Regions from separate parts of the Shewanella sp. 1180_01 genome, predicted to be linked through region 1. Evidence: predicted binding sites of a transcription regulator. Region 1 holds the regulator's gene; the other holds the start of a gene.
What was found. Region 1 encodes LexA, which represses DNA repair genes until DNA is damaged. Its sites were predicted from a motif close to TACTGTATNNNNATACAGTA; they were not measured.
Positions count from the first base shown of each region.

Region 2: the regulator LexA is predicted to act here: its motif matches at 1,252-1,271, upstream of FW758_RS04735 (DNA topoisomerase III).

Region 1 is NZ_VXCT01000056.1:17,078-23,137, reverse strand. Features, by position in the region: gene plsB (glycerol-3-phosphate 1-O-acyltransferase PlsB) at 1-1,989, opposite strand, end outside; gene lexA (transcriptional repressor LexA) at 2,150-2,770, shown strand; gene FW758_RS20465 (cell division inhibitor SulA) at 2,767-3,279, shown strand; gene coxB (cytochrome c oxidase subunit II) at 3,682-5,238, shown strand; gene ctaD (cytochrome c oxidase subunit I) at 5,248-6,060, shown strand, end outside.
Region 2 is NZ_VXCT01000005.1:46,171-52,230, forward strand. Features, by position in the region: gene purF (amidophosphoribosyltransferase) at 1-622, shown strand, start outside; gene FW758_RS04730 (hypothetical protein) at 830-1,117, opposite strand; gene FW758_RS04735 (DNA topoisomerase III) at 1,284-3,401, shown strand; gene FW758_RS04740 (alpha/beta fold hydrolase) at 3,569-4,858, opposite strand; gene FW758_RS04745 (MBL fold metallo-hydrolase) at 5,114-5,758, shown strand; gene FW758_RS04750 (methyl-accepting chemotaxis protein) at 5,905-6,060, shown strand, end outside.

The DNA of each region.
Region 1 (6,060 bases):
TACATCCTTAATGCCCATGAAGAGTTCGGCTTTCAGCAGTGGATAAAAATCGGCAACGATTGACACAACTTGCTGACGCGGGATCTGCTCATTATGCGTTAAGCAGCTCGCAATTAATGACGGCACAATAAATAAGTGGATGATATTGTTACGATAGTAAGTCATAGACACTGCCTGACTCGCCTCGATAGACACGATTTCACCTAAAGGATCGGCGCAAACAACAAACTTGTTCAGCTCTAAACCTTGCTGCACTAAATGCTTACCATCACCTTCGGCAACCGAAGTATAAGTAGTGTAAGGCACTTTTTTGAGTAGAGTCAGATACAGATCAAGCTGACGTTCCAGCAGACTGCGCTCTAAGGCATTTTGATCTGTGGCCAGCAACACTAAACTCGTCAAGGTCACCGAACTCGCCGCCGCCGCATCGTTGATATTCGTCATCACTCGATTCGCCAGCACGTTTACCGCTGGCGTTAACCAGCTTGGTTTTTGCTCAGGATCATCGGCCAACTCAGTACGCCAGTTTGGCGCGCGCTCATTTAAGAAGTTTTGCAGAGTAATCGGCTCGCCAAAGTTCACATACCCTTGGCCGAAATTACCCAGTTTGCGAATCGCACCAAACACCTGCCACACAGATTCTTTTTTCTTTTTCTTACCACTTAACTCTTTATGGTACGTCGCCACTTCCATCACATGGTCATAGCCTAAATACACAGGCACTAGCGTGACTGGACGCTCGATACCGCGCAGCACGCTGTTCATCGTCATAGCGATCATGCCGGTTTTTGGCGCCAATAGCCGACCGGTACGTGAGCGGCCGCCTTCGGAGAAATATTCCACCGAATAACCTTTAGCAAACAGTTGATCTAAATATTCACGGAATACTGCGGTATACAGCTTGTTGCCATTAAAACTACGGCGGATAAAGAAGGCACCACCGCGACGGAACATAGGTCCAGCGGGCCAGAAATTGAGGTTAATACCGGCAGCAATGTGCGGCGGAACCATGCCTTGATAATACAAAATATACGATAACAGCAGGTAATCCATGTGGCTGCGATGACAAGGCACATAGACAATCTCGTGGCCATCATGGTGCAACTGGCGAACTTGCTCGGCGCCTTTAATGTTGATCCCGCTGTAAAGCTTGTTCCACAACCAAGTTAAAAAACGCTCGGCAATACGCACTAAACTATCTGAGTAATCTGCTGCGATTTCATCGAGATACTCAATAGCCGTCTCGCGCGCTTGGGTCTCAGAAATCTTTTTGTTGGCCGCTTCTTCTTGAATCGCTTTACGCAAGGACTCGGATTTGAGCAGCGAATGAAACAGTGCTTGGCGATTTGGCAGCACAGGCCCTGTCATCACCTTACGTTGACGGCGGAAATGCACCCGCGCGACCCGCGCTAATTTATGGGCAATCCCCATGTCAGTGCCGTGTTCGTCGGCCATGTATCGCAGAGATACCGCATTTGAAAACTGTACGAAGTTATGTCGACCTAAGAATAAAATCATCAAGCATTTGCGCAGCCAAGTCGGGTTTTCCCGCTCAAACACAGCCGCCTTCATAGTGTCGTCTTCTTTCCCTGGCGTGCGGCCCCAATACAGGCTCACGGGCACTAGTTGAATGTCTAATTCAGGGCGTTCCTTATGCACGGCCAACAAACGCATAAAGCATTCGAGGAAAGGCTCGTTACCGGCACGCTCACCAAACAGCGGCTTACGCCCTTGAAGGCAGACAACCCGAGGCGCAATCACACCATTTGCCACTAAAGGCTCATAGGGGCTCGGTAGTCCTAACTTAGCCGTTATTTCACTCAGGGCAGCGATGTCACTCAGCGATTCCGTTTTCATCACATAAGCAAGGGGTCTGGAGGCATCCAGATTCAGATCGGCAAAGGGATCCTGAGGCACAACAATAGTGTGCACTAAGTGTTTTTGGATCCAGCGTAATGATTTCAACCAAAGAGAGTCGTGTTTAGGCATTATTCTTATGCAATTAAGTACGTTTACTAGCCCGGTAGAATACCAGACTATGGGTAATATTCGCTAATTCTCTCCAACATAGCTAAAAAGTGGTTAATACTTGCGCTGCAAATAATACTGTATATACTAACAGTAACTGTATAGAAAAACAGGAAACACCATGAGACCTTTGACGCCACGCCAAGCTGAAATTTTAGAGCTAATTAAACGAAATATTGCCGATACTGGCATGCCACCCACTCGGGCAGAAATCGCGACCCGTTTAGGTTTTAAGAGCGCCAATGCGGCTGAAGAGCATCTTAAAGCGTTGGCGAAAAAGGGCTGCATTGAGATCATGCCAGGCACATCGCGGGGCATTCGTCTGACTGCGGAAGTCGAAGAAGTAACTGAAACAGGTTTACCGCTTATCGGTCAAGTAGCCGCTGGCGAACCTATTCTCGCCCAAGAACATGTTGAACAGTACTACCAAGTCGACCCAAGCATGTTCCATCCCGCCGCCAATTTTTTACTGCGGGTTAAAGGCGACAGCATGAAGAATATCGGCATTCTCGAAGGAGATTTGCTGGCAGTTCATAAAGTACAACAAGCCAGAAATGGTCAAGTGGTTGTCGCTAGAGTCGACGACGATGTCACTGTTAAACGTTTCGAAAAAAAAGGTAATGTGGTCTATCTACACGCCGAAAATGAAGACTATTCCCCGATTAAAGTGGATTTAGGCTATCAAAGTTTAACAATTGAAGGACTCGCCGTCGGTGTGATCCGTAATGGAGATTGGCTATGAACAAACTACTTGGCAATGCACCCCGCCACCCGGGCTTGTGGCTCGATGAAGTACGTGATGCCGACTATGACTGGCACCATGCACCTATCGCCTGCATGCCAACTAAGACTCAAGGTCGCCAAGAATTAATCCATCTGAGCGCGCAACTCGCCCAGTTAAGCCAACAGGGCCGTTGGTTAGTGCTCATCAACCCACCGAGTATTGGCTACAAACAAATGCTCGCCAACGCTGGCGTGCGTATGGATAGAGTCTTGCTGGTGCACGCGAAAGATGAAGTGGAAACCCTGTGGGCGATGGAAAAAGCCTTAACAAGTGGTACGTCCAGTGCGGTTATTACTTGGACCCAATCATTAGATGCACGCGATAATCGTCGCCTGCAAATTGTCGCTAAAAGTGCCCGCGCCATGGGCATAGTGCTAGAAGACGTAAACAGTCACTTACATGGCGACGTACGCATTGAGCAAGGTAGCCTCTTCGGCCAACAATCTTTTTTTAGTGCTGTACATTAAATATTCATTTAATTTTTTACCTTGAAAGCCGCCTCGCCTATGAATGTGAGGCTTTTTTTTGGCAATTTTTCAGACAATTAGATAAATAAGTGATCTTGATCAATATTTAAACAGCAAGTATGGTTGATTTAGTCGGCGATGATATATCGCCGCCCGTGGCAAATAAATCGAGCCGTAATCGAGTTCAAAATGCCACTAAAAATAGAGAACAGATTTATTTCAGTCGTATGTGCCAGCGTGGCTAATACCAGCAGTAACAATACTTAATTAAAAGTAACAGCCGCCAACGCACGTTGAAGTCAAAAACGCTTTTTTGGGAACTGAAGAGTTTGCATAGAGTTGAGACTTACTGTGTTGCTCTTCTTTGTAGTTGCTATTCGCAATTGGCAGAGGAGAAGTCTTGTGAAGCAATTGTTGTATTGTTTACTCGTGGTGTTATTCGCACCACCGTTGGCCGCCGCGGACATGCGGTTCAACATGACCCCTGGCGTAACCGAGATCAGTGGCAAGGTTTATCACTTGCACATGACCATCTTGTATATCTGCTGCGCCATTGGCCTTGTGGTCTTTGGCGTGATGATTTACGCCATGATCAATCACAGAAAATCCAAAGGCGCTGTCGCGTCGCACTTTCACGAAAGCACTAAAGTTGAAATCGCTTGGACGATTCTGCCATTTATCATTTTGATCTTAATGGCGATTCCAGCGACAAAGACCTTAATTGCGATGGAAGATCCCAGCAATGCCGATCTCACCGTTAAAGTCACAGGTTCCCAATGGAAATGGCACTACAGCTATTTCGATCAAGACATTGATTTTTACAGCATACTCGCAACCCCAAGAACACAAATCGACGGTACCGAAACCAAAGGGGAAAATTACCTTTTGGAGGTCGATAAGCCGCTAGTGCTACCGATAAACCGCAAAATCCGCTTTTTAATGACCTCAGAAGACGTCATTCATTCATGGTGGGTACCTGCTTTTGCCGTGAAGAAAGATGCTAATCCTGGGTTTATCAATGAGGCCTGGACTCGCATAGACAAACCCGGCATTTACCGTGGTCAGTGCGCGGAACTCTGCGGTAAAGACCATGGTTTTATGCCGATTGTAGTGCAAGCCTTACCCGAAGCCGAGTTTGAAGCTTGGGTAGCGGAGCAAAAACAAGCTGCAGGCGCGGCGGCAGAAGCTGCTCAAGCTGCATTGTCACAGACCCTTAGCACAGAGGAGCTAATGACCCAAGGTGAGCAAGTTTACCTCGGTCACTGCGCAGCCTGCCACCAGCCTAATGGCGAGGGGTTACAAGGCGTATTCCCACACCTCAAAGGCAGTCCGATAGCAACGGGACCGCTCAGCGGCCACCTTGAAATCGTGCTCAACGGTAAAACGGGTACGGCCATGCAAGCCTTTGGTAAGCAATTGACTGCACAAGAAATTGCCGCTGTGATTACCTATGAGCGTAATGCGTGGGGTAATAATACTGGCGATGCTGTGCAGGCCAAAGATGTTAATGAGCATATGAACGGCAGTACTGGCACACAGGCACCTGCTACCGCACCAGTCAACACGACCCCAACACCCGCACCTGCAACAGAGCCAGCAGCCGTTGTCGACTCCACAACCATAGTCGATCCAGCGAGTCTCCCTACTCTCACCCACGACGCCTTGATGGCCGAAGGTGAGACTGTTTACGCCACCACTTGTGCGGCCTGCCATCAGTTAACGGGAGCAGGCATACCACCAGCCTTCCCCGCACTCGCTGGCAGTGCTATCGCCACAGGAACCGTTGCTAATCATCTCGATATTGTGATGCACGGCAAAACGGGCACGGCTATGCAGGCATTTGGCAAACAACTCAGCCCACAGCAACTCGCGGCCGTCATTACCTATGAACGTAATGCTTGGGGCAACAATACCGGCGATACAGTGCAACCTGCTGATATCGCAAGCCATGGACAGTAGGGGATTATGATGAGCACAATGACTCAAGATCAAACCGCAGCCCATGATGACCATCATCATGGTGCGCCAAAGGGCATCATGCGCTGGGTGCTAACAACCAACCATAAAGACATAGGCACTTTGTATTTATGGTTCAGCTTCATTATGTTTTTAACCGGTGGCGCTATGGCCATGGTGATCCGCGCTGAACTGTTTCAGCCCGGATTACAATTGGTCGAGCCCAACTTCTTTAACCAAATGACCACAGTCCATGGGCTGATCATGGTATTCGGCGCGGTAATGCCCGCCTTTACTGGGCTAGCAAACTGGCTGATCCCTATGATGATTGGTGCGCCAGATATGGCGCTGCCACGGATGAATAACTGGAGTTTTTGGATCTTACCCTTCGCCTTTACCATCCTACTCAGCTCGCTGTTTATGGAAGGTGGCGGACCTAACTTTGGTTGGACCTTCTACGCGCCACTGTCTACCACTTATAGTCCTGACAGTACGGCACTCTTCGTGTTCTCTATTCATATCATGGGGATAAGTTCGATCATGGGTGCAATCAACGTGATTGTAACCATAGTGAATTTACGTGCGCCCGGTATGACATGGATGAAGTTGCCGCTGTTTGTGTGGACTTGGCTTATCACAGCATTCCTGCTGATCGCTGTGATGCCCGTACTTGCGGGCGCTGTGACTATGGTGCTGACCGATAAGTTTTTCGGCACTAGCTTCTTCGAAGCGGCTGGCGGTGGCGATCCTGTGATGTTCCAGCATATTTTCTGGTTCTTCGGCCACCCTGAGGTCTACATCATGATTTTGCCGTCCTTTGGCATC
Region 2 (6,060 bases), on a different contig from region 1:
TATTCCTGAAACCTCTTGCGATATCGCGCTGGAGATTGCCCGTTGCATGGACTTACCGTACCGCCAAGGTTTTGTGAAAAACCGTTATATTGGCCGTACCTTCATCATGCCTGGTCAACAGGAGCGTAAGAAGTCAGTGCGTCGCAAGTTGAATGCGATTAACACTGAATTCAAAGGCAAAAATGTCCTGTTGGTGGACGACTCTATCGTTCGCGGTACGACCTCAGAGCAAATCATCGAAATGGCCCGTGAAGCAGGTGCTAAGAAAGTGTACTTTGCCTCTGCCGCACCGGAAATTCGTTTCCCGAACGTGTACGGTATTGATATGCCAACGTCGAATGAGCTTATTGCACACGGTCGTGATGCCGATGAAATCGCCAAGTTAATTGGTGCTGATGGCATTATTTTCCAAGACTTACCCGATTTAATTGAAGCGGTAAGAATGGAGAATCCAGCGATTAAGCGTTTCGAAACCTCTGTTTTCGATGGTCATTACATCACTAACGATGTAGATCAAGCGTATTTAGATCACTTGACGCAACTGCGTAATGACGATGCTAAAGCGGATCGCAATAAAGATATCGGTACTAATTTAGAGCTGCATAACGTTTGTCACCCATAAGGTGAAACGTTAGGCTGATAAAAAGCCAGTGATAACGTCACTGGCTTTTTTTTATGGATTTTTTATTAATTGTTAACCGCCACTTGGGAAAGGTATCGCGATTGGGCGAGGGGGAACTTCTATGAGTGTTTGTTCTCGACATCCGCGAACTCAATCCATTGTTGGAGCAGCGAGGCTACTGATCTTTTCAGCCATAGGTTAGTTGGCTCATCCCCAGATCCACAGCAGCATCCACACCCCGAATAAGCTGCTTAAGCTATGGCGGGTGACTTGATGTTTTAGCAGTAGCGATAAACTCACCGCAATGGGTATCACTAACATGAATCCCCAAGCTAAAGGCATGTCGATGATTTTCATTTGTCCCAGCCAAGTGCTGGTGAGCATACTTATCGCGAGTAACATCAGGCTATGAAATAGCAGTAACTGATTGAATCTTAATATTAATGCTGGACTGATTGTCATCGCCTGCCGCGCATTTATTGCAAACTGTCTCATAGCCACTCCTCTAAAATTTAGTGCATTCTAGTGGTTGTTGAGAACTATTCGCAATTGAATTTACACTTGAGCTTTGGTATTTAAGCTCGGTTTGTCACAGAAATTTGCACTCAACGGGCGTTTGGGCTAAATTATACTGTAATTATATCCAGTGCTTGGTGTTTGTATGATCCTCTATATCGCTGAAAAACCTAGCCTAGGGCGGGCCATTGCCGATGTATTGCCTAAACCCCATAAAAAAGGCGATGGATTTATCGAAGCCGCCAATGGCGATTGTGTGTCTTGGTGCGTAGGTCACTTGCTCGAACAAGCAGAACCTGATGCCTATAATCCTGAATTTAAGTCTTGGAAATTCGAGCACTTGCCAATAGTACCGGACAAGTGGCAACTAAAACCTAAGGCCGCAACCCGTAGCCAACTCACAGTGCTAAAACGATTAGTCAAACAAGCCAACATGCTAGTTAATGCGGGCGATCCCGACCGTGAAGGGCAGTTACTCGTGGATGAAGTGATTGCCTATCTTGGCGTGACGGGTGATAAGTTACATCAAACTCAGCGTTTACTGATCAGCGACTTAAACCCACAAGCCGTAAAACGGGCGCTAACGCAGCTGCGCAGTAATCGCGAGTTTATTCCTTTGTCCACATCGGCCTTAGCCCGTAGCCGCGCCGATTGGCTCTACGGCATGAATATGACCCGCGCTTATACCATCCAAGGTAAAAAGGTTGGTTATCAAGGCGTATTGTCCGTCGGGCGAGTGCAAACGCCTTTGCTCGGGCTAGTGGTGCGCCGTGATGAAGAGATTGCCAATTTTCAATCTAAACCTTTCTATGAAGTGCTAGCGCATTTGGCGACCGAAAAGCAGAAAACCTTCAGTGCTAAGTGGCAACCCAGCGAAGCTTGTCAGCCGTATATGGACGAAGAAGGGCGAGTATTAGCCAGAGGATTAGCGCAAAATGTGGTGAGTCGCATCAGTGATAAACCCGCCTTAGTCACTCAATTAGTGGCTAAGGACAAGAAACAGAATCCGCCTTTGCCCTACAGCTTATCCGCGTTGCAAATTGATGCGGCAAAACGGTTTGGCATGAGTGCTAAGGATGTGCTCGATACCTGCCAGAGTTTGTATGAGCGCCATAAACTCATTACTTATCCCCGCTCTGACAGCCGTTATTTACCCGTCGAGCAACATAGCCTAGCGCCGTCGGTTCTTAAGGCGATTCGTAGCGGTGCCGCTGAGTTACTGCAAGGCGCCGATGCCCCCGATCCACGGCTTAAATCCAAGGCATGGGATGATAAAAAAGTGGATGCCCACCACGCCATTGTTCCAACCGAGAAGACGGCTAACTTATCCAGTTTGAGTCAGCGTGAGAGGCAGTTATATCTTCATGTGGCCCGCCAGTACTTAGCCCAGTTTTATCCGGCCTATTGTTACAGTGAAACCACAGTACAAGTGACAATTGAGGGCGGCTTATTTAATACCAAGGCGCGTCAGGATAAATCTCTTGGCTGGAAGCAGCTCTTTGCCCGCCAAGAGCCAAATGGTAGTAAGGCGAGTGGCAACAAGTCGACGGAAGAAAGCGCGGGTAAGGATGATGAGGAGAATGACGAGTTTATCGGCCAATTACCGCCTCTGAAACTAGGGCAGGCTTTGCATTGTACTCGAGGTGAGTTACTGGAGAAAAATACTCAGCCGCCAAAGGCCTTTACCGATGCCACTTTACTCAGTGCTATGACGGGGATTAGCCGTTACGTAACCGACCCTGATATACGTAAAATTCTCAAAGAAACTGATGGCTTAGGTACTGAAGCCACCCGTGCAGGCATTATTGAACTACTGTTTAAACGCGGTTTTTTACAACGTTTAGGTAAATCCATCGTTTCGACGGATGTGGGTAAGGGGTTAATTAACAGCTTACCCGCGAGTGCAACAACGCCTGACATGACCGCCCTGTGGGAAGCCAGCTTGAACGGTATTTGTCATAAAGAAGCCTCCTATCAAGCCTTTATGCAACCGTTGCTCGGCACTTTATCCACGCTTATTCAAAACGCAGGAGCACAACTGCCTACCGCGCTTAATGGTTTAAAAGGCCAAGGTTATCGCAAAACGGCTGGGAATAAATCCGGTTATCGCAAGTTGCCTTACCGCAAAGCCTCTAGCTCGACAAAACGCACTGGCACGGCAAGTACCGCTAAAACAAGTACAAAGATAAGTAGCAGTGTAAAAAAGTCGAGTGCGAGTTCAGGGACTCGGAGTCGAACACGCAAAGTGGCTGCTGAGGTTTGATGGATACGAGTTTCCGAAATAGCCTTAAATTTTTTGCAAAAAAAAGAGTAAACCAAAACGGTTTACTCATACGGAAATAGGTCGTTGAAACTTGCCAAAATCACTCAATAGATGAGGAGCAGGTTTATAATATCAGCGTTAACTTAATTAGCCCTTAAAATTAACCTTTATCTTAAGGTGTCGCCTCGGTTTAAGCTGATGAGCTTATCCAGTATGTGCTCACCATCCATGCGAATGCCGTTGTGTTCATATTCTGACGTTAACCAATACTTTAGCCTGCCGACCTGTTGCGCAGTTTCTAGGCTGTATTGCATCTCGACAAACATATCTTCACTGTAAATGGCTGCGGCAACGGGAACGCGGTTTTGCGCCAGTTGTTCAAGATTATATAGTGCAGGCCAATCTGATTTATGGGCAAGGATTTCTGCCGCGGCTTTAAGCGGAACTAAGTGACTGAATTGGTCAAACATCCAAGGGTAAATCATCTCGCCGGTGAATAAAAACGGCTTACCTTGCTGATAGTTAAAGGCGGGGAATTGTTGTCTCACTCTGTGCGCCGCCCATTGTGAAGCCGAGTGTTGGCAGTAGATCGCCTCATGCAGCAGGGCAAAAATCGGGTTAGTGTTGTAATCGAGAATTTGACCGAAATGATTTAAAAATAACGGGTTCACGACTGTCCCAGAAGCCGTGTTGATTAAGGCTTGCTCAAGTAAATAGTAAACCGATTCAGGCCCTTGCTCCATTCCGATATTAATACCCAGCAGCTGCAACATTTCAACCGTGAGGCGTTCTCCCGTTGCTAAATACACTTCATTTTCAAGCAAGTGTTTTGCTAAGCGAGTAACTAAATGTTGGGCATCGTGGAAGCGTTGGAAAAATTGTTTATTCTTCGCCAGCACGCGTTGATAAGTTGCAAGATAGACATCATCGGCACTGCGGGTTAATGACGGTATGCCGCCGGTGATATAGGCTTCGCTGACACCTTGAGGGGCGGCGCTTAAATAATGTAATACGCAAAATCCCCCAAAACTTTGGCCAAGAATTGCCCATTTATCGGCGGGGCAAAGCTGGGCACGAATCGTCTCTGCATCACGAATGATATTGTCAGCCCTGAAATGGCTTAGATACTCAGCTTGAGCTGCGGGCTCTAAGTGTTGCAGGCTTTGGTAATTAATAGGTGTTGATAAGCCTGTGCCGCGTTGATCGAGTAATAATACCCGATATTCTTTTAATGCGCGGCGGATCCAGCCGCTGTTGCTGGCGGGGCGCATGGCCGCAAATCCCGGGCCGCCTTGGAAAAACACGATATAAGGTAGCTTTTTATCTTTGTTTTCTGGGCTACAGAGTTCTCTGGCAAACACTTGGATTTGCTCTGCAATCGGATTTTGATAGTTGAGGGGCAAGGTAAAAGTATGTTTCTTCGCCAGCACTCCGGCGAGAATAATATCGGGTTTCATCAAACAACCTTAATGGCAGAGGATCATGTTATTGTGATTGGCAGATTGTATACCCAAATAACCTGAAGATGCAGCAACCTAGGCTAGTTGAAACTAGTATCTTCAACTACCTTGGGTATAGACCAAATAGTTTATGCAGTAGGCTAGGATTATTTAATTAGCTTTTGGTGAAGATCAATTTTTCCATTTTAAATTTGAGCCATGATGAGTTTCTTAGCGTAATCTATCGCTTATGGATAACACGAGATTGAAGCTATGAAGTATCAGATTATTCCAGTGACACCTTTTCAGCAAAATTGCAGCCTGATCTGGTGTGAAAAAACCAAGCGAGCTGCGGTCGTGGATCCTGGTGGAAACATTGACAGGATCCAAAACGAAGTGACGAAACTTGGACTCGTCCTCGACAAAATTATTCTTACCCATGGGCATATCGATCATGTTGGTGGGGCAAAAGCCTTAGCGCAAGCCACCAATGTGCCGATTATTGGGCCGCATATCGCCGATAAATTCTGGATTGAAAACTTACCTAAGCAAAGCCAAAACTTCGGTTTTCCCCATTGCGATGCCTTTGAACCGGATCAATACCTGCAGGACGGCGATAACGTGCAAGTGGGTGAACAAAGTTTGTCTGTGCTGCATTGCCCTGGGCATACGCCGGGACACATTGCCCTTTTCTCTGCCCAATCTAAATTGGCGTGGGTGGGGGATATTTTGTTTAGAAGTTCAATCGGCCGCACCGACTTTCCTCAATCAAATCATCAGGATTTAATTCACTCGATCACCGAAAAACTGTGGCCCTTAGGCGTCGAAGTCGAATTTATTCCGGGGCATGGTCCTATATCAACCTTTGGTGAAGAGCGCGAGCATAATCCCTTTGTCGCGGACCAACTTTTACTCTAAGTGTCACGTCATTAAGAACTGTTTGATTTGTGAGCGATAATCACTCGCAAATCAAATGATTATTTCCGTTGATTGTCCCACTTTTACCGATGTTTTCTGATTTTCCTTCTAGACTTAAAGCTGTTCTTCCGTCTATTGGGGTAAGTATGAAAACAAAAACCATGATGAGTGTGGTATTTTCGACCATAGTCGCGAGTGCCGTGATTTCTGCGGCACTGAGCTTCAATGTGAAGTCTAAAATCGATCTCTTTAATGATGCCGCCAGCATCCGATATCAGTCCTATCAACTTGCCGATGAATTA